Regions from separate parts of the Cupriavidus sp. 207A1 genome, predicted to be linked through region 2. Evidence: predicted binding sites of a transcription regulator. Region 2 holds the regulator's gene; each other region holds the start of a gene.
The links. Region 2 encodes FNR, which switches genes on or off when oxygen is low (the NO sensors DNR and NnrR bind a similar motif). Its sites were predicted from a motif close to TTGATNNNNATCAA; they were not measured.
Positions count from the first base shown of each region.

Region 1: a site for FNR is predicted at 1,916-1,929, ahead of AC3FMM_RS17210 (universal stress protein). Genes of this name have one in related genera too.
Region 3: a site for FNR is predicted at 3,554-3,567, ahead of AC3FMM_RS20335 (OmpW/AlkL family protein). Genes of this name have one in related genera too.
Region 4: a site for FNR is predicted at 3,602-3,615, ahead of ubiU (ubiquinone anaerobic biosynthesis protein UbiU). Genes of this name have one in related genera too.

Region 1 covers NZ_JBYOJO010000008.1:254,385-259,654, forward strand. The annotation lists gene AC3FMM_RS17200 (ABC transporter permease) at 1-602, opposite strand, end outside; gene AC3FMM_RS17205 (ABC transporter ATP-binding protein) at 596-1,348, opposite strand; gene AC3FMM_RS17210 (universal stress protein) at 1,355-1,795, opposite strand; gene AC3FMM_RS17215 (lecithin retinol acyltransferase family protein) at 2,182-2,664, shown strand; partial or broken gene AC3FMM_RS17220 (bifunctional aminoglycoside phosphotransferase/ATP-binding protein) at 2,738-4,231, shown strand; partial or broken gene AC3FMM_RS17225 (nitroreductase family protein) at 4,565-5,080, shown strand.
Region 2 covers NZ_JBYOJO010000003.1:234,459-239,728, forward strand. The annotation lists gene ccoO (cytochrome-c oxidase, cbb3-type subunit II) at 1-503, shown strand, start outside; gene AC3FMM_RS06700 (cbb3-type cytochrome oxidase subunit 3) at 507-671, shown strand; gene ccoP (cytochrome-c oxidase, cbb3-type subunit III) at 674-1,591, shown strand; gene ccoG (cytochrome c oxidase accessory protein CcoG) at 1,641-3,113, shown strand; gene AC3FMM_RS06715 (FixH family protein) at 3,157-3,366, shown strand; gene AC3FMM_RS06720 (hypothetical protein) at 3,363-3,608, shown strand; gene fnr (fumarate/nitrate reduction transcriptional regulator Fnr) at 3,663-4,388, opposite strand; gene AC3FMM_RS06730 (sulfite exporter TauE/SafE family protein) at 4,466-5,224, shown strand.
Region 3 covers NZ_JBYOJO010000011.1:95,079-100,348, reverse strand. The annotation lists gene AC3FMM_RS20350 (NADPH-dependent F420 reductase) at 1-666, shown strand, start outside; gene AC3FMM_RS20345 (GNAT family N-acetyltransferase) at 698-1,087, opposite strand; gene AC3FMM_RS20340 (AMP nucleosidase) at 1,275-2,774, shown strand; gene AC3FMM_RS20335 (OmpW/AlkL family protein) at 2,852-3,493, opposite strand; gene leuA (2-isopropylmalate synthase) at 3,837-5,270, opposite strand, start outside.
Region 4 covers NZ_JBYOJO010000004.1:340,687-345,956, reverse strand. The annotation lists gene AC3FMM_RS09670 (type IV pili methyl-accepting chemotaxis transducer N-terminal domain-containing protein) at 1-555, opposite strand, end outside; gene AC3FMM_RS09665 (hypothetical protein) at 890-2,245, shown strand; gene AC3FMM_RS09660 (NAD(P)H-dependent flavin oxidoreductase) at 2,344-3,507, opposite strand; gene ubiU (ubiquinone anaerobic biosynthesis protein UbiU) at 3,781-4,839, shown strand; gene AC3FMM_RS09650 (U32 family peptidase) at 4,904-5,270, shown strand, end outside.

The sequences.
Region 1 (5,270 bases), on a different contig from region 2:
TCGCGACCCATCCACAGCACGCCGAAGCGGCGATTGTCCGGGAACACCATGCCCTGGCCGACTTCATAGACAAATTCGGGCGACATGCCAATCCCGACCACTTCCAGCTCCCGTTCGCGCCCGTTCATGACGGCTGTGACATGGGAGCCCACCTTAAGGCCGTTTGCACCCGCAAACGCGGCGCTGGCAACGACCTCTTTCTCCCGGGCAGGGTTCGGATAATTGCCATACACCAGGAAAAGCGCGTTGGCCACCGGCACGCCGGTGGCCGGCAAGGAGACCAGCCGCAGCGTGGCAGGCTCGCTGAAGCCTGGGACATCGCCGGTCACGTCGCGTACGATTCGCGCCTCGACGCCCCTGACGCCAGGCAAGGCACGGATCTGGTCGGCGACACCGCCCGGCGCACGCTTGACATTGGCGAACACGTCGGCAAATCGGTGGCCGGCGTAGTAGCGCTCCTGTGCGATGGCCAGGGACTGCCAGGCACCTTGCATCCCGACCAGCACGGCGATGCCGCAGGCAACCACCAGTGCGGCGGCGACCACCTGCCCGCGCTGCCGCCACAGGTCGCGCCCAAGCATCTTGGTTGTGGCGCTTACCATGACAGCTCCGAGGGGCTGGCCCGCGTGGCATGGCGCTGAATGCTGGTGATGCTTCCGCTGCTGATATGCACAACGCGGTCGGCCATTGCCGAGATCGCGGCATTGTGTGTGATGACCACGGTAATGGCGCCCAGCTCTCGGTTCACCCGTTCCAATACCTCAAGCACCAGCTTTCCCGTGCTGTAGTCGAGCGCGCCGGTAGGCTCATCGCACAACAGGATGTCTGGGCGCTTGGCGACAGCACGGGCGATGGCGACGCGCTGTTGCTCGCCGCCTGAGAGTTGGGCCGGGAAGTGATCTTTTCGCTGCGCCAGACCTACCATGCCCAGCGCACGAAGAGGCTCTAGCGGGTGAACAGCGATCTCCGTGACCAGGGCGACGTTCTCCAGCGCGGTGAGGCTGGGAATCAGGTTATAGAACTGGAAGACAAAGCCAACATGCTCGCGTCGGTAGCGGGTCAGATCTGTGTCATCCGCCACGGTAAGGTCGTGATCGCGGTAGATCACCGTGCCGGTGCTGGGCCGGTCCAGGCCACCAAGGATGTTCAGCAGCGTCGACTTTCCGCTCCCCGATGCACCCAGCAGCACCACGAATTCGCCGCCGAACAGGTCAAGGTCGAGTCCGGCCAGCGCCCGGACCTGGATCTCGCCCATGTCGTAGGTCTTGCCGACGTTTCGCAGCCGAAACAACGGCCCCCGGCCGCTCGCCGCGCCGCTACCGCTGGCTGCCTCAATGATGCTGCCCATCCGTGCCTACGCTTGGTTTGCCTTCGGCTTGACGAGGATCACCGGGCACGGCGCATGCGCGATCACGCGGCTCGCAACCGATCCCACGATGGCGTCCAGAAACGCGCCCCGTCCATGCGTGCCCATGATGATGGCCCCGGCGTGGATCGACTGGGCGTATGCCACGATGCGCTCGGGGGCGAATCCTACCAGGCCGTGGCTGACCGTTTGCACGCCTCCCGTCTCAAGGATGTCGATCACGGACTTCATGATCCTGGCGTTCTCTTCGGCATGCCACGCTTTGATGTCTTCCTTGTCAATGTAGGACTTGACCTCGCCAGACACCTCGGGCACACAGTGCACGACATGCACACACACGTTTTCCCTGAGCAGCTCTCGGCCCGCCACGAATTGGGCTGCCGCATCGCTGTAGGCCGAGCCGTCGGTTGCCAGCACAATATTCTGCATCGCATCCTCCTCCGTATTCGACGGGCAAGCGTCATGGACATGAGTCCAGATCCGGCCAGCTACACGGCGCGCTAACGCCTTGGCCTTGCTTCTAACCTATATGTGCTCCGGCGACGTGGCTTGATGCGCATCAGCATTTGCACCGGATATCGAAAGTCCTGGCTGCCCCGGCTTTCTCGGCTCGGCCGCCCCGACGCCGGGTGAACGGCCCTGTCAGGTTCCGCTGACAACGCTGTGCGCACGGCGGACAAGCGCCGTCGCGATGCGCGTACGAAGTGCATGGCTGCAAGCCGACACGTTTTTCGGAACCGGCTGATTTCGGCATCTCCGGCCGAAAACGATACTGCAGGCATAGACGGGCGCAACCAGGCACAAGGGGAAAAGCGATGAGCGACGAACATCACATCGGACACGCACAGCGCCCTCCGGAAACAGCCGCGGACATTCCTCTTGGCGCGCATCTGAACACGGACCGCCTAGGTTATGTCCATCATGGCATCTATGTCGGCAACGGCGAGGTCGTGCACTATGTCGGGTTCAAAGGTTTCCTGCGCCGCGGCCCGGTCGAGACAATCACCCTCGCCGGTTTTGCCGGCGGGTTCGGCTTTCGCGTCGAGCCGGCCACACAAGCAAGGTATGTCGGCGCGGAGATCGTACGGCGCGCAACGGAGCGACTTGGCGAGGATGACTACCGCCTGCTCACCAACAACTGCGAGCACTTCTGCAGCTGGTGTCTGTCTGGAGAGAGCCGTAGCGAACAAGTGGAGGCAATGCTGCACCACCCGTGGCGCGCACTGCTGGCGATCGTTGGTGTAATCTGTAGCGCGACGCGCATCGTGGGACAGGATCTTGCCGACGTGACGGCATAGGCTCCGGGACCATGTGCGGCGCCGCGCTTGCGGAACCAGCTCACGATAACGCAAGGGAACAGACGGCAAGGACATGAAACGTCTATGGGGTGACGCGGACTTGATGGCCGCCTTGCAGCAACCCGACGCCTACCCTCACCCCGCGCCGGCCGTGCAGGTCGTGGAGACGCATATCTCCCTTGTCTTCCTTGCCGGGGATTTTGCGTACAAGGTGCGCAAGGCGGTGCGTTTCGACTTTGTCGACTTCTCCACCGCGCGGGCACGCCATGACGACTGTACGACTGAACTTCGCCTGAACCGCCGGTTCGCACCGGCCCTGTATCTCGATGTGGTACCGATTGTGCCAGGCCCTACGCCCGGCTCGGTCCGCATTGGCGGCAGCGGCATACCGATAGAGCATGCGGTTCGTATGCAGCGCTTTGATCAGGATGACCTGCTCAGCGCAAGAGTCGCCGCGAACCGACTGGAGGCGTGCCACATCGATGGGCTGGCACGCAGCATAGCTGCCTTTCACGAGGCGCAGCCCCCTGGCGCCCCGTCCGGTAACCTTGGTACGCCAGCATGCATCGTCGCGACGCTTGCAGAGTGCCTACGCGCCATCGAGCGGCTGGAACCCGCCAGCCATTTGGCCAGCCGCGTGGCCCGGCGCGCGCTCAGCGAGGCTACCCGGCTGACGAGTGCATTCTGGGCACGGTTGCGCAACGGCCATGTGCGGGAGTGCCATGGGGACCTGCACCTGGGCAATATCGTGCTGCTGAACGGCGTGCCGACGCCATTCGACTGCTTGGAGTTCGACGCCGCCTTGCGCTGGACTGACACCATCAGCGACCTGGCCTTCCCCGTCATGGACCTGCTGCATCATGGACAGGCAGCGCTGGCATACAGGCTGCTTAACGGCTACCTGGAGCAATCCGGGGACTACGGCGCGCTGACCGTTTTACCGTTTTATCTCGCCATGCGGTCCCTGGTGCGCGCGCGCGTGCTGCTGGAGCGTGCCAGCCAGAAGCACGCCGAGGGCTTATATGTTTCGTCGGATCAGGCCCAGGCGCGCCGGCTGCTGGCGTTGGCATGGGCGTGCCTGAGACGCGGTTGCGGGCCGATGGTGCTGATGCATGGCCTGTCCGGCAGCGGAAAATCTACGATTGCCGCACAGTTGAGCGAGGCCGGATCGATGATCCGTGTGCGCGCCGATGCGCTGCGCAAGCGTCTGCACCGCGGCGTGATGCCCTGTGGTGGCTGGTATACCGCTGACGCAACGGCGCGAGCCTACCGACGCCTGCTCGCCGTCTGCCGGCTCGGATGCCGCGCCGGGTTCCCTATGATTGCCGACGCGACTTTCCTGGTCCGCGCCGAGCGTGAACGCTTTGCTGCCCAGGCGCGCCGCCTTGGCGTGCCGTTCGCCATCGTCGACTGCGAGGCGAGTCCAGAGACATTGCGCGCCCGCATCGCTGCCCGCGCCAGTGCTGGCGGCGACCCGTCGGATGCCGACGAGAAAGTGCTGGCGTGGCAAATGCTTGTCCAGGAGCATCTGACCGAGGCTGAGCGTGCCTGTGTCGCTTCTCCGGACAGCTTTGTCAGGCCAGCGCGCGACAACGTCTGGCGCCCCAGTTCGCCGACGACGCCAAGCCGCGCTCCATCGAAGCTATTTGACGGAGCGCAACCCACGGTCAGGGAGAGTGCCTACATTCCTCCATGCTGGCGCCGTGCGAAGAGCGCTTGCGGCGCTCCTTGCAACGAATGGGAGCCTCCCATGAACGAACTCAAGTGTATCCCCTACCTGCCCATCAGGGACCTGCTGCCACGTCCCGCCTCAGGAACGAGCGAGCGCGTCATGCCCCTGCCACAGCCGGACCGCACCAACGGCCTGCCCCTAATGGGGGCGCTTTGGCAGCGCATGAGCACCCGCGAGTTTGACGAGCAGCCGTTGTCGCAGCTGCAGCTGAGCGAGTTGCTATGGGCCGCGGCGGGCGTCAACCGCTCCCACGCGGGCGGCCGCACAGCGCCTTCGCCACACGGCGAGGCGGTGATCGACGTCTACGCCGCGTTACCGGCAGGCCTCTACCGCTTCGACCCCATTCACCATTGCCTGGTGCTGAAGCGCGCGGTGGACGTGCGCAGCATGACCGGCTACCAGGACTTCGTGGGCATGGCGCCCGTGGACCTGGTCTACGTCGCCAACCATGGCCGGATGCAAGACGTTCCGCCAGGCTTGCGTGAGACCTTTGCTGCCGCCGCCGCCGGTGCCATGGTCCAGAACGCCTATCTTTACTGCGCCTCGGCCGGGTTGGGCGCAGTGGTGCGCGGCTGGCTTAACCGACGCCAGCTGGCCGAGCATATGTCGCTGAACGAAGACGAGGTGCCAATCCTGTGTCAGACCGTCGGGAAACCGGCTCGTCGTGACAGCGCGCCGGTCTAGGCATCTTGGCCGGGGCGTCTGCCAGACACGTCGCCTTGATCATGAACCACGGCAGTCGGTCCTCAACAATCCAAGCATGATGCTGCTCATGCCAGCGCCGGCAGGCGGTACAGCGCTTCGCGATCGGATATCCCGGCGACGTATGGCCAGCGGATGCGTTCATTTCCACCCAGCGCCGGATATCACTTCG
Region 2 (5,270 bases):
CGCCGTATTCGCCGCTGCGGCTGATGGGACGCGATATCTATATCCGCGAAGGCTGCGTCGGCTGCCACTCGCAGCAGGTGCGAACGCTGCAGGCCGAGACCGAGCGCTACGGCCATTACTCCACCGCCGGCGAATCGGTCTACGACCATCCGTTCCTGTGGGGCTCCAAGCGTACCGGCCCCGATCTGGCGCGCGTGGGCGGACGCTACTCCGACGACTGGCAGCGCATCCACTTGCGCAACCCGCGCGACGTGGTGCCGGAATCCGTGATGCCGTCGTACCCGTGGCTGGAGAAGGCCGAGCTGCCCACCAACGATATCCAGGCGCGCATGCGCGCGCTGGTCAAGCTGGGCGTGCCGTACACCGACGCCGACATCGCAAAGGCGCCGGGAGAGCTGAAAGGCAAGACCGAGGAAGACGCGCTGGTTGCCTACCTGCAGGGCCTCGGCACCAACCGTCGCAACGTGCGCGTCGATGCCGCCGCCGCGGCACCGAAGGAGTAAGCCATGGCCATGATCACCGCCATCGCGACCGTCGTGTCCATGGTCGTTTTCCTCGGCATCTGCTGGTGGGCCTGGTCCGCCGGCCGCCAGGCCGCCAACCGCGAATCCGCCATGCTGCCGTTCGCGCTGCCTGACGAAACTACGACAACATCGAGCCGGAACACCTAGCCATGAGCGATTTCATTTCCGATTTCTGGAGTTACTACATTGCCGCCATCGCGCTCATCGGCATCGTCTGGTGCGTATGGCTGCTGTTCTCCCAACGCAAGATCACCAAGACCCCAGGCGGCACGGAAGATACCGGCCATGTCTGGGATGGCGACCTGCGTGAACTGAACAACCCGCTGCCGCGCTGGTGGATGTGGATGTTCCTGCTGGCCTGCATTTTCGGCCTGGCCTACCTTGTGCTGTATCCGGGCCTGGGCTCGTACGCCGGCGTGCTGAAGTTCTCCACGCAGGGCGAACTGGCCGCGCACCGCGCGGCGCAGGAACGCATGCAGAACGAGATCTACGGCAAGTACCTGAAGATGGACGTCAAGCAGGTGGCGGCGGACCCGCAGGCACGCGAGATCGGCCAGCGCCTGTTCCTGAACTACTGCGCGCAGTGCCATGGCTCCGATGCGCGCGGCAGCCGGGGCTTCCCCAACCTGACCGACAACGACTGGCTGTACGGCGGCGAGCCCGAGACCATCAGCCAGACCATCGCCAAGGGCCGCAATGGCGTGATGCCGCCGTTTGGCGCTGTCATCGATGCCAAGCAGGCGGGCGACGTGGCGCAGTACGTGCGTTCGCTGTCCGGGCTGTCGTCGGATCCGATCCGCGTGTCGCGCGGCGAGGGCGCGTTCAAGACCACCTGCGTGGCCTGCCACGGCGCCGGCGGCAAGGGCAACCAGGCCCTCGGTGCGCCGAACCTGTCGGACAATGTCTGGCTCTATGGCAGCTCGGAAGCCAGCATCGTCGAGGCCATCCTGAAGGGCCACAACAACCATATGCCGGCACACGAGGAAATCCTGACGCCCGAACGCATCCGCATGCTGACGGCCTATGTGTGGGGGTTGTCCAATACGGGAGGCGGAGCCGGGCAATGATCGACGACTCATGTGAGCGAGCGCTCGAGGCTCGCGGGAGAACTCGCCCATGAATGCGCCCGGGACCGAAGAAGTGGCCCGGGCGGCCGACCTGCAACGGTCGGCCGCTGCGCCGGGCGAGACCTCGGAAGAAACCCTTTACGAGGTCCGCCGCAAAATCTATCCGCGTTCGGTGAAGGGCGCGTTCTCCAGCTGGCGGGTCTGGCTGGTGATCCTGACCCAGCTGATCTACTACGGCACGCCCTGGCTCCAGTGGAACGGACGCCAGGCCGTGCTGTTTGACCTTGGCGAGCGCAAGTTCTATATCTTCGGACTGGTGCTGTGGCCGCAGGACGTGATCTACCTGGCGGTGCTGCTGGTCATCTCCGCGCTGGCGCTGTTCCTGTTCACGGCGATCGCGGGACGGCTGTTCTGCGGCTACGCGTGCCCGCAAACGGTCTACACCGAGATCTTCATGTGGATCGAGCGGCGGGTCGAAGGCGACCGCATCGCCCGCATCCGCCTCGACGGGGATCCGTGGAGCCTGCGCAAATTCCGCATCAAGGCAACCAAGCATTTCCTGTGGGTGCTGATCGCACTGTGGACCGGTTTCACGTTCATCGGCTACTTTGCGCCGATCCGCGAACTGGGCGGCGAGGTACTGGCGCTGACGCTGGGCCCCTGGCAGGCATTCTGGATGCTGTTCTACGCGTTCGCCACGTGGGGCAACGCAGGCTTCATGCGCGAGCAAGTATGCAAGTACATGTGCCCCTACGCGCGTTTCCAGAGCGTGATGGTGGACCGCGACACCTTTGTCGTGACCTATGACGTCGGCCGCGGCGAGCCGCGCGGCAGCCGCTCGCGCAAGACCGACCATCACCAGGCCGGGCTTGGCGATTGCGTCAACTGCAGCATCTGCGTGCAGGTATGCCCGACCGGCATCGACATCCGCGATGGCCTGCAGTACGAGTGCATCGGCTGCGGCGCCTGCATCGACGCCTGCAACCAGGTCATGGACAAGATGGACTACCCGCGCGGGCTGATCCGGTACACCTCGGAAAACGCAATGCGCAAGGGCCTGTCCGCTGCGGCATCGCGCAAGCGCCTGCTGCGTCCGCGCGTCATCATCTACTCGGTGATCTGGGTGGCGCTGCTGGCGGGGTTCATGGCGTCGATCATGCTGCGCACGCCGCTGAAGGTCGACATCATCCGCGATCGCGGTGCGCTGGGCCGGGAGGTGGAAGGGCGCTGGATCGAGAACGTCTATCGGCTGCAACTGATCAACACCACCGAGGCGCCGATGCAGATCCGCGTGCGTGCCGACAGCGATGAACTGAAGGACCTGACGGTCGAATACGACAAGCAGGCCGAATCGCTGGCGCCAACCTCCAACCGGCTGCTGCCGATCCGCATCCGCGTGCCGATAGAGGCCGCCAGGCAAGGCACGCACAAGATCAACGTAACAGTAACGAGCGAAGGCACGGAGCAAGGGCATGCTGAAATTCGGCAATCCACCAGTTTTATCGTGCCGCGCGATTTGTGAAGCTAGGCGACTCACACGTAGTCGCCAGGACGAAGGGGGCAAGATGAGTCAGCAAGGCAATCCGTGGTGGAAGGAACCGTGGCCATGGCTGCTGATGGCCGGTCCGCTGGTGGCCATGGTGGCGTGCGGCGTGACGATCTGGCTGGCGTCGGCACACCCCGACCTGCCGGTGCAGGGCGCGGCGCGGCATGGCCTGGTGGTCGAGAAGGTGGAAGCGGTGGCGCCCAAGTCCGCGGCAGCGAGGCAGCCATGAGGTTGCGCTGGCTGATGTGGGTGCTGTGGCCGGGCTTCCTGATGGCGGGTCTGGCGACGGCGACGGTTTTTTCCGTCGTCGATCCGGGCGACCTCAAATTCTTCGGCCATCCGATCGAATCGTCGCGCGAGTCGGTCTATACCGTCGGCTTCCTGCTGGCGTGGGTGTTCTGCGCGTTGTCCAGCGGGCTGACGCTGTACACCATGCCGACGCGGCTGGCGGATACGGACGAACTGGAATAGGGAAGGACTATCGCGTTGCCGGCGCCGCAGGCGGCGCGGCAACGCCGCGGTGGCTCAGCAGCTACGGCTGTAGAGTTGCTTGATGCCGTCGATGTCGATCAGCTTGACATGCCGTTGGCGGATCTGGATCAGCCCGGCCTCGGCAAAGCGCGAGAACAGGCGACTCACGGTCTCGAGTTTCAGCCCGAGGTAGCTGCCGATCTCTTCGCGGCTCATGCGCATCACGAACTCGGACGCCGAATAACCGCGCGCCGACAGCCGTTCCGACAGGTTGATCAGGAAGGCGGCGAGGCGTTCCTCGGCGCGCATCGAGCCGAGCGTGACCAGCATCAGCTGGTCGTGCGTGATTTCCTTGCCCATCAGGCGCAGGAACTGCTGTTGCAGCGAAGGCAGGTCGGCGGACAGCGTCTGCAGATCGTTCATGCGGACCACGCATACCTCGGTATCTTCGAGTGCGGTCGCATCGGATGCATGCTGCATCTCGCCCAGGCCGTCGAGGCCGACGATTTCACCGGGCAGGTGGAACCCGGTAATCTGCGAGCGTCCGTCTTCGGTGGTGACATGCGTCTTGAGCGTACCGAAGCGGATGGCGTAGACCGCGGTGAGCGGGTCACCCATGCGGTAAAGGGTTTCCCCCTTGTGCACGCGGATGCGTTCCTGCACCAGCGTGTCGATCTTGGCAAGGTCTTGCTGCGACATGCCAACCGGGAGGCACAGCTGTCCCATCGCACAGGTGGAGCAGCGGGGCGACATCTCGGTAATGGGGATGGAAGTGAGCAATTGGAACCTGCTAGAAATGGCAGCGGGGCACGATATGGGCATTTTACCGTGCGATGTGATCCGGCAGGGAGACAGAATTGACATTTGGAGTATTGATCAGCGTTTTCCTGCTCGCTCTGCTGGGCGGCGTGCACTGCGCCGCCATGTGCGGCGGCGTGGCGCTGGCCGTGGAGCAGCGGCGCGGCAAGGCAGCGCCGGTCAGCCTGGTGCGCAGCCGCACTGCATGGCTCGGCGAGTTACTGTTGATGCACTTTGGCAGGATTACCACCTATATGCTGCTCGGTGCGGCGCTGGGCGCCGCGGGCGCCACCGCCTGGAAGCAGGACTACCTGCCAGTGCAGCGCTGGCTGTTCGGCGCCGGCAGCCTGATGCTGCTGTGGTCGGGCTGGCGCCTGCTGCGCGGCAGTACCTTTACCGTGAACTGGCTGGAGCGGCTGGCGGCGCGTGCCGGCGCTGCGGTGGCCGGGCGGCTCGGCGGCGTCGCCGGCGCGTTGCCGGCCTTCGTGCGGGCGCGCGGCGGGCTGGCCCGGCGTTATGGCGTGGGCCTGGCCTGGGGGCTGGTGCCGTGCGGCATGGTCTACGGTGCGCTGACGCTGGCGCTGCTGGCGGGCAATGCCGGCTCGGGCGCGCTGGTGATGGGCGTGTTCGGGCTTGGCACGCTGCCGAACCTGCTGGTGCTGTCCGGGCTGTCCGGCTATCTGAGACTGTGGTCGCGGCGACCGGGCGTGCGCCTGGGCGCGGGCCTTGCCGTGATGGCGTTCGGCGGGCTTGGCATTGCGCGAGCGGTGCTGCTGCCACATTCGCTGGCGGAACAGGGCTTTTGCCTGGTGTTTTGATGCCCCATGCGGCATCCTGCGGCGCCGGCACCCCGCGCAAGCAGGA
Region 3 (5,270 bases), on a different contig from region 2:
CGCGCCCAGCCCGGCCCGGCGCCGGCCCGCGAGGCCGCGGCGCAGCGCATCGGCGTGATCGGCTCGGGCCGCATTGGCGGCACCGTGGGCGGCTTGTGGGTCAAGGCCGGGCATCCGGTGCTGTTCTCGTCGCGGCACCCGGAGGCGCTCAAGCCGCTGGTCGAAGAATTGGGTACGCTTGCGCGCGCCGGCACGGTGGCCGAGGCCATTGCGTTCTCGGACGTGCTGTTCCTTGCCACGCCCTATGGCGCGCTGCCGCAACTCGCTCGTGACCATGCCGGCGCCTGGCAAGGCAAGATCGTGCTCGACGCCACCAACGCCTACGAACACCGCGACGGCCCCATTGCCGACGAGGCCAGGCGCGACGGCATCGGCCTCACCACGGCGCGCTACCTGCGCGGCGCGCGCGTGGTGCGGGCCTTCAACTTCATGGGCGCGGCGCAGTTTGCCAGCGAGCATCACCGGCCCGGCGGGCTGGTGGCGGTGCCGATCGCTGGCGACGACCCGGCCGCGCTGCAAGTGGCGGCGCAGCTAGTGCGCGATGCGGGCTTCGAACCGGTGGTGGTGGGGCCGCTGGCCAGCGCCGATCGCTTCGCGCCGGGCGGGCCGCTGTTCCGGCAGGTGGGGACGGCCGACGAGTTCCGGCAGAAGATGGGAGGACGCTGACGCTGCGCCGGGGTGGTACTGGCCGGGTGGTTCAGGGCCGGCGCCGCTCCATCGCAACCATCGAGGGGGTAAAGCCGAGCTGGCCGAAGAAGGCGGCTTCGGACGAGCGCGCCGCCCGCAGCATCCAGCTGATATCGGGGTCGCTGCCGACGATATGCCGCACCAGGGCGCGGCCGATGCCGTGCCGGCGGTGGCCGGGCGCCACCACCACCATCGACAGGAAACCGTCGCAGACGTCGTCGCACAACGCGCGGGCAAAGCCGACCACCTCGCCTTTCTCTACCGCCACGGCCACGCGCTGCGAATTGGCCACCAGCCGCGCGAATTTTTCGGGTCCGCCCACGCGGTGGGCCCAGCCATTGGCGATCAGTAGTTGTCTGGCTGCCTCGAGGTCTTCGGGCAACAAGTTACGGATTTCCATTGGCGGCTCTCCCAGCAAAGCATGTACGGCCCCTCGCCGCCCCTTGCCACCAGGGGCGCCGCGAGTCGAGAACGGCACGGCAAGCCGTGCTGCGCAATTGGCGGAGTGTAGCGAGCGGGCGCGGGCGCGTCAATTTGGCGCCTGGCGCGCCGGGGCGTCGCTCACGGCGGCGCTCCGGCGCGGTATCATGGCCGCCATGAACGCCCCCGTCTTTTCCTCCGCGCATCCGGCCGACCAGCTCGCCGAGTTCACCGACGCGGATGCGGCGGTTGCCCGCATCCGCGAGATCTACGATGCATCGGTCGGCGCCGTGCGCGCGCGCTTCGATGCCTTCGCCGGCGGCAAGCCGCTGCCCTCGGCCGCGCACGCGTGCTATCCGTACCTGGGCATCTCGGTCAACATCGAGACCATGGTCACCGACAGCCGCCCCTCCTGGGGCACGGTGGCGTACCCCGGCGTCTACGGCACCACGGTGACGCGCCCCGACCTGCTGGCCGACTACTACCGCGACCAGATCGAGCGCCTGATGCGCTATCACCGCGTGCCGGTGGTGGTGGGCCTGAGCCGGCGCCCGATCCCGCTGCCGTTCGTGATCGAGGCCTCGACCACCGACATCAGCTACACCCAGGCGCGCGAGCTGGAGGCCTCGTTCGTGCTGCCGGAGCTGAACCGCATCGATGACGGCATTGCCAACGGCACCTACGAGCCGGTGCCGGGCGAAGCCTGGCCGCTGTCGCTGTTCCCCGCCGAGCGCGTGGACCTGGCGCTGCAGCGGCTCTACCACTACACCGGCACGGCGCCGCAGCACTTCCAGCGCTTCGTGCTGTTCACCAACTACCAGCGCTATGTCGACGAGTTCGTCGCGCTTGGGCGCGCGCTGATGGGTAATGGCAACGGCAATGGCGATGGCGGCGGCTACACGCGCTTTGTCGAGCCTGGCGACGTGGTGCAGGACCTGGGCGCGCCCGAACCCGACGACGCCACGCGCCCGCGCGTGCTGCCGCAGATGCCGGCCTACCACCTGGTGCGCGGCGACAAGCTGGGCGTGACGCTGGTCAATATCGGCGTGGGGCCGTCCAACGCCAAGACCATGACCGACCACCTCGCCGTGCTGCGCCCGCATTGCTGGCTGATGGTCGGCCACTGCGGCGGCCTGCGCCGCTCGCAGCAGCTCGGCGACTATGTGCTGGCGCACGCCTATGTGCGCGACGACCACGTGCTCGACCACGACCTGCCGCCGTGGGTGCCGGTGCCGCCGATCGCCGAGATCCAGGTGGCGCTGCAGGAAGCCGTGGCGCGCGTGACCGGGCTGTCCGGCAACGAGATGAAGACGCGCATGCGCACCGGCACGGTGGTATCGACCGACGACCGCAACTGGGAGCTTAAGTCCAAGTCGCTGTATGCGCGCTTCAACCAGTCGCGCGCGATCGCCATCGACATGGAAAGCGCGGCGGTGGCCGCCAACGGCTTCCGCCTGCGCGTGCCGTATGGCACCCTGCTGTGCGTATCGGACAAGCCGCTGCATGGCGAACTCAAGCTGCGCGGCATGGCCAACGCGTTCTATCGCCAGCGCGTCAGCCAGCACATGACCATCGGCCTGGAAGCGATCCGCATCCTGCGCGAGAACGGCGTGGAGCAGTTGCATTCGCGCAAGCTGCGCAGCTTTGATGAGCCGGCGTTCAGGTAGCGGTCCGCTGCGCGCGCTCATGAAATGCAAAAGGCCGGCGCCCCTTCGACGCCGGCCTTTTTTGTCGCGCGGCAGGATCAGAATCGATACCCCACCCCGACGCTGAACAGCCACGGATCCAGGCTTACCTTGGAGACCTTGACGTCCCCCGCCTTCACATCGCTCTTCAGCCAGATCTTCTTGATGTCGGCGTTGAGGAACCAGTTCCTGGTCAGCTTGTAGTCCATGCCGATCTGCAGCGCCGGGCCCACGCTCCAGCTATCGAGCTGCAGCGAGTTGTTGGCGATGTTCTCGCCCCAGATGTGGGTGAAGTTCAGGCCCGCGCCGATATACGGGCGGAAGGTGCCGTTGGGAATGAGGTGGTACTGCATCAGCAGCGTCGGCGGCAGGTGCTTGAAGGTGCCGATCTTGTTGCCGTCAAGGTAGACGTTCTGCTTCTGCGGCACCGTCAGCACCAGTTCGGCGGCAAAGTTCGGCGTGAAGAAGTAGGTGACGTCGAGTTCGGGGATCCACTTGTTGTTGACCGTGATGCGGTCCGAACGGCCGACGCCGCCGACGGGATCGGAGCTGTGGGCCATGTCGAGGTAGGTGCCGCGCAGCCGCACCATCCAGTTGCCCTGGGCGTCGTCCGCGGCGGCCGCGGGCGTGGCGAAGGCGCCGAGCATGGCGCAGGCGGCGATGGCCGAACAGGTGGCGGTGCGAAGAGACAGTGTTTTCATGGGTCTGCTTGGTTTGTTATCAAGGCGCGCCCAGTGTGGCGGAGCGGGGTGGCGGTGGCCTTGACACAAAACAAGCGGAACCAAATGGAGCGCACGGCGTCGCGATGGCGCGACAACGCGGCCACCACCGATGCATCCTCGGACATCGCTTCTAACCACATGCGAAATGATTCGTAGCGCGGCCCGATGCTGCCGCTTACGCTGTGCGAAAGATCCGAGCGCGCGCAACGCGTGTCCGGATCCGCACCAGGCATGTCGTGGGCGTCCGCAAGGGCGTCTTTCCGGGTGTGCCCCGTGGGGGCGGGGCACACCGGTTTTCTTGCCAAACGCTACACCTCAGGCATCAGGCCGCGGCGGCGCTGGCCGCGTGAGCGCCGCCGGCAAAGCCCGCCTGCAGGTGCCGGTTCACACCCGACAGCACTGCACGCAATGAAGCCGTGACGAGGTTGGCGTCGATGCCCGCGCCGAACCCGGTCGGCGAATCGCCCACACGGACTTCGACATAGCACGCTGCGCTCGCGTCGGCGCCTGCGTTCATCGCATGCTCGTGGTAGTCCATCACGCGTACCGGCAGGTCCAGCGCATCGATGAAGGCGTCGATCGGGCCGTTGCCGCTGCCGCGCACGCTGCAGGGCTGGCCGTCGCGCTCCATCTGCACCGTGATCACGGTGGCGCCGGTACTGTCGCTTGCCAGCTGGTGCGAGACATAGCGCAGCGGCGCCTCGCGCGCCAGGTACTCGCGCTCGAACAGGCCATACAGGTCGTCCGCGCTCGCTTCCAGCCCGCTGTCGTCGGTCATGGCCTGCACCGCGCGGCTGAACTCGATCTGCAGCCGGCGCGGCAGGTAGAGGCCATGCACCTGTTCCAGCAGGTACGCCATGCCGCCCTTGCCCGACTGGCTGTTGACGCGGATCACCGCGTCGTAGCTGCGGCCCAGGTCGGCCGGGTCGATCGGCAGGTAGGGCACTTCCCAGATGGCGTCCGGCTGCTGCTGCGCAAAGCCCTTGCGGATCGCATCCTGGTGCGACCCCGAAAACGCGGTGAACACCAGATCGCCTACGTACGGATGGCGCGGGTGCACCGGCAGCTGGTTGCAGTGCTCCACGCACTGGCGCACCGCGTCGATGTCGGAGAAGTCGAGGTGCGGCGCCACGCCTTGCGTATAGAGGTTCAGCGCCAGCGTCACCAGGTCGACGTTGCCGGTGCGCTCGCCATTGCCGAACAGGCAGCCCTCGACGCGGTCGGCGCCCGCCATCAAAGCCAGCTCCGCCGCTGCCACCGCGGTGCCGCGGTCGTTGTGCGGATGCACGGACAACGCGATATGCTCGCGCCGCGCGAGGCGGCGGTGCATCCATTCGATCTGGTCGGCGAACACGTTGGGCGTGCTGCATTCCACCGTGGTCGGCAGGTTCAGGATCATCGGGCGGCCCGGGCCGGCCTGCCACGCGGCCGATACCGCATCGCTGACTTCCAGCGAGAAATCGAGCTCGGCCAGGCTGAAGGTCTCGGGCGAATACTCGTAGGTCCACGCGGTCTCGGGCATGGCATCGGTCAGCGCCTTGATCAGCCGCGTGCCCGATACCGCGACGTCCTTGATCTCGTCGCGCGAGGCATTGAAGACGATGCGCCGCCAGGCCGGTGCGATCGGGTTGTACAGGTGCACGATGGCGCGTGCCGCGCCGCGCACGGATTCGACGGTGCGGCGGATCAGGTCTTCGCGCGACTGCGTCAGCACGACGATGGTGACGTCGTCGGGGATGCGCCGTTCTTCGATCAG
Region 4 (5,270 bases), on a different contig from region 2:
CAGCGCCAGCGCGGTCTGCGACAGGCGCAGCAGGTCGGTCTTGCGCGCGCTGTCGTGTTCGATCATGACGACCAGGCGGTCGGCCTGCGCGACAAAACCCGGCAGCGCGGCAATGTATGCGGCGGGCGATGCGCCGGCCACGGCCAGCGGTCTTAGCCGCTGTTGCCAGTCATGGGTGACGCGGGTCATCTGCGTATGGATGGCGGGCTCGTCCGGCAGGAACAGCGGCCGCGCCGCGTCGCCTTTCTTCAGCAGCGCCAGGGTGGCGTTGAGCGCCTGCACCTGCGCGGGCAGGTCATTGACGCGGCCCGCGTGCGCCAGCGCCAGCTCGATCGCCACGCGGTTGGCGCGCATGCGCAGGCTGCCGGCATCGTTGATGGCGGCGCCGGCGCCTTCCAGCTTCCAGGACAGCCACAGCGTGCCGGAGATCATGCCCAATACCACCAGCAGCACGGCCAGCGACAGCGAGATGATGCGCGTGGAAAGGCGGTGCCGCAGCGCGGGCAACGCGGATGCCGCCGTGGCGGAGGCGGCAGGAGGATCGGTATCTGACATGGTGGTATCGGGGGCTACCAGGGGTCACGCAAGGAGTCGGAAGTGATTTTCTCCGCGCGACAGGCTGGGCTACCTGCGCCAGATCAAGGAAACCCGGCTTTGGCGCGAATTTGTGCCGGCAGCGGCGCATCGCGTCAGGGCGTGTGGCGCCAGGGCGGTTTCCATCACACCGTGATATGTAAAGCCCGCGCCGGACTTGGCCCCGGTCAAGTCCCTGCACGGCGTTGCGCCCTAGCATCGGGCCTTTTGTCCGGGACTGGAGAGAAGAAGCAATGGCCGTATCCACTTCAATCGGCGCACGCATGCGTCACCGCCGTCACGCCACGGGGCGCGCATGAAAGGCGCGGATCTCGACTACGCGCGCGCGCCGCGGCCTGCGCTGGTGTTCGGGTGCCTGATGCCGGCGCCGTGGCTGGGCGCGGCCGCGGGGCTGCTGCTGGCTGCGGGGCCGGCGACCGGTCTGCCAGATCGCTTCGCGCCGCTGGCGCTGGCGGCGGTGCATGCGCTGGCGCTGGGCATGCTGCTGCCGGTGATGGTCGGGGCGCTGTTCCAGATGATGCCGGTGGTGGCGCGCGTGGACGTTCCCGGTGCCGGGCGGCTGGCGCCGTTGATGGCCGCGACCGGCGCGGCGGTCGCGGCTGCGCTCGGTTTCGGCTTGCTGGGCGGTGAGCCGGCGGCGTTGCGGGTTGCGGCTGCCCTGGGCGCGGTGCTGCTGCTGGCGGGCGCGGCGCTGCTTGCCGCGGGCCGGCGCGTGGCCGCGGTGGACGCCACCACGCGCACGCTGGCCGGCATTGGCGCGCCGCTGATGGTGGCGGTGGTCGCCGGCATCGCGCTGGCGGGCACCTTGGGCGGGCTGTGGCGCGGGCCGGTGGCGCAGGCGCTTGGCCTGCATATGGCGTGGGCACTGGGCGGCTGGCTGGCGGCGCTGGTCAGCGGGGTTGCCGCCACGGTGCTGCCGATGTTCTGGCAGACGCCGCGCGCGCCGGCGGCGCTGGCACGCTGGCTGCCGCTGGGTCATTGGGCGCCGCTGGCGGTGTTCAGCGCCGCGCTGGTGCTGTGGCCACGGGAGCCGGTGCTGGCACGGGCCGCGCTGGTGGTGTGGCTGTCGTTCGTGGCGGTGCTGGGGGCATGCGGGCTCGCCGGCACGCTGCGCGCGCGGCGGTGCCACGATCCGCTGTGGCCGTTGTGGCCGGTGGCATGCGCCAGCATGCTCGGCGCGGCGGTGCTGGGAGCGGCGGCGGTGGTCCTGCCCGCGGCGGCGCTGCCGCTGGCGTGGTGGGCGGGCACGATGGCGCTGGTCGGCGTTGGCGTGCTGCCGGTGACGGCGATGCTGGGCAAGATCGTGCCGTTCCTGGTGTGGCTGCACCTGCGCCGGCTGTTGCCGCCAAGGGCGCGCGTGCCGGCGATGCAGGCGATCATCGCGCCGGGCAGTCAGCGCGGGCAGGCGTGGCTGCTGCTGGCGGCCTACGCGGTGCTGCTGGCGCTGCCGCTGGCGCCGGCGTTGCTGGCCCGCGTCGGCGGGCTGCTGCTGGCGGGGGCCAATGCATGGCTGGGATGGCAATTGCTGGCGGCGCTGCGCTGCATGCGGCGGATGCGCAGGTGTGGAGGGTTGCCGCCGCGTGTTGTGGAGGGGATGGGCGTGCCGCCGGTTTGCTCCCCTCTCCCGCCTGCGGGAGAGGGGCGGGGGTGAGGGCAGGCGGTGGCAATAGCGACAGCCTTTACTTCGTCGATGCTCTCGCCCTCACCCCCAACCCTCTCCCGCAAGCGGGAGAGGGAGCACACAAACGGTCAGCCGGCCGCCGGTGTCAGCCCGGCCGGCTTCTCCCCCGTCAGCAGATAGTGCATCAGCTCCGCCACCGGGCGGATGGCCTCGCCGAACGGCAGCGCGCCGCGGCCGCGGAAGAACAGGCCGCGTTCCACGTCGCCGCGTACCGCCTGCGCCAGCTTCAGGTCGATGCAGAACTGGCCGATGCGCGCGATGCCGTCGCGCAGCCCGCAGGCCTGCAGGCAATCGAATCCTTCCAGGCATTCGCGCACGCGGGCGCGGCGCTGCAGGCGCGCTTCGCTCGACAGGTAGCGCTGCAGCCATGGCGTCAGCACCGCGCGCGCGGGCAGGCCGGCCACGCTGGTGAATTCGCGCAGGGTTTCGGGCCGCGCGGTGGCCAGCACTTGCTTGAAGGCCGGATGGGCATCGCATTCCTCGGTCACGGCGAAGGCCGTACCCAGCTGCACCGCGGCGGCGCCTTCGCCCAGCCAGTGACGCACCTTGGCGTGGCTGTCGATGCCGCCCGCCAGGATCAGCGGGATGCTGTCCCAGGCCAGGCCCAGCTGCGCGAACAGTTCGCGGCATTCGCCCAGCACGCGCGAGAACGAGAAGCGGGGCTCGGACAGGTCCTGGATGGTGGCGGCACCCAGGTGGCCGCCGGCGTGCGCCGGGTGTTCGACCACGATGGCGTCGGGCAGCCGGCCCTTCTTCATCCAGCGGCGCAGCACCAGGCCGATGCCGCGCGCCTCGGACAGGATCGGGATCAGCGCCACCCTGGGATGGCCGGCGGTCAGTTCGGGCAGGTCCAGCGGCAGCCCGGCGCCCATGACGATGGCATCGGCGCCGCTTTCGCAGGCTTGCCGCACCAGCGCCGCGTGCGAGCCCACGGCTTTCATCACGTTGACGGCGATCAGGCCGCGGCCCTCGGAGGCGGTGCGCGCGGCGCGGATCTCGCGGTCCAGCGCCTCGAGGTTGGCGGCTTCGATGGCCGGCTTGTCGCGGCTGCCGCGGGTGCGTGCCATCAGGTCGGGGTGGTGGTGGCGCAGGTCGATGCTGGCGATGGTGCCGACGCCGTTCTCGCGCGCGACGGCGCCGGCCAGCCGGTGGGCCGAGATGCCGATGCCCATGCCGCCCTGCACGATCGGCAGCAGGCGACGGCCGCCCAGCTTGAGCCAGGGGTGATTCATAAACGGGTCTCCGGAAGGGGATGGACGCCGGGCCGCACGGCGGCCCCGGCGCGGGGATGACGCGCAAGCGTGGCACAGCGGCACGGGCCCGCGTTTGCCGCAGGTCAAGCGTGGCCGGGTGGCCTGCCATCGGCCTACGCCGACCGGCATAGCCCGTCGCGGCCGGGGTGCCGTTGGCGTGGGTTTGCGCACGGTCAAGCCCCTGCCGCGGGCGCTTGGCTAGCATCGGCCGCTGTCTTCCTTCCCCCGCGCCGCCGCCGGCGCCAGTCCCCGATGACCTGTTCCACCCCCGCCCGATCCGACTCCCCCCCGGCCGCCGCGTGCGCGCCGCGCCGCCCGCAACTGGTTGCGCCCGCCGGCTCGCTGGCGGCGCTGCGCGTGGCCTTGCAGCACGGCGCCGACGCGGTCTACCTGGGCCTGCGCGATGCCACCAACGCGCGCAATTTCGGCGGCCTGAATTTCACCGAGGCCGACATCCGCACCGGCGTGGCCGAAGCCCATGCGCGCGGCGCCGAGGTGCTGTTCGCCATCAACACCTTCGCGCAGATGGGTGCGGTGGCGCAGTGGCACCGCGCCGTCGATGCGGCCGCGGACCTGGGCGCCGATGCCGTGATCATGGCCGACGCGGGCCTGATGGGCTATGCCTGCGCGCGCCATCCGGACCTGCGGCTGCACTTGTCGGTACAGGGCTCGGCCACGCACGCCGATGCCATCGAGCTGATGCGCGAGCGCTTCAATATCCGCCGCGTGGTGCTGCCGCGCGTGCTGTCGCTGGCGCAGATCGGCAAGCTGGCACGCCAGACCGGCGTCGAGCTGGAGGTGTTCGGCTTCGGCAGCCTGTGCGTGATGGCCGAGGGGCGCTGCCTGCTGTCGTCGTATGCCACCGGCGATTCGCCCAACAACAAGGGGGTGTGCTCGCCCGCGCATGCGGTGCGCTGGACCGAGCAGGACGGCACCATGCAGGCACGGCTGTCGGGCATCCTGATCGACAGCTACGCGCCCGGCGAGCCGGCCGGCTATCCGACCCTGTGCAAGGGCCGCTTCGAGGTCGAGGGCGAGCGCGGCTACGTGCTGGAGGAGCCCACCAGCCTGAACGCGCTGTCGCTGCTGCCGGCGCTGATCGACATGGGCATTGCCGCGATCAAGATCGAAGGGCGCCAGCGCAGCCCGCGCTATGTCGGCGACGTGGTCGGCGTGCTGCGCGCGGCGATCGACGCCGCCTGCGCCGATCCGGCGCGCTTCGCGCCGCGCCAGGAGTGGCAGGGCACGCTGGGACGCCATGCCGAAGGCGACCAGGTTACGCAGGGCGCCTACGACCGCCCCTGGCGCTGACACCATGTCACCCACCTGCCTGTATCCGGACATGCTGGACATGCCGGCCACGATGGAGCTTTCCATGCCACACACCGCCGCGGCCGCGATGCCGCACGCCGCCGCGATGCCCGGCTTCGGCATCGCCCTCGGTCCGCTGCTGTACTACTGGCCGCGCGAGGCTGTGCTGCAGTTCTATGCGTCGGTCGCCGACGCGCCGGTCGACCGCGTCTACCTGGGCGAAACCGTCTGCACCCGCCGCCATGAAATCCGTCATGCGCAATGGCTGGAGATTGCGCAGATGCTGCGCGATGCCGGCAAGGAAGTGGTGCTGTCCACGCCGGTGCTGGTCGAGTCCGACACCGATATCGCCTGGATGCGGCGCGTGTGCGCGCAGGACGACTACCTGGTCGAGGCCAACGATCCCGGCGCGGTGCGTTGCATGGGCGGGC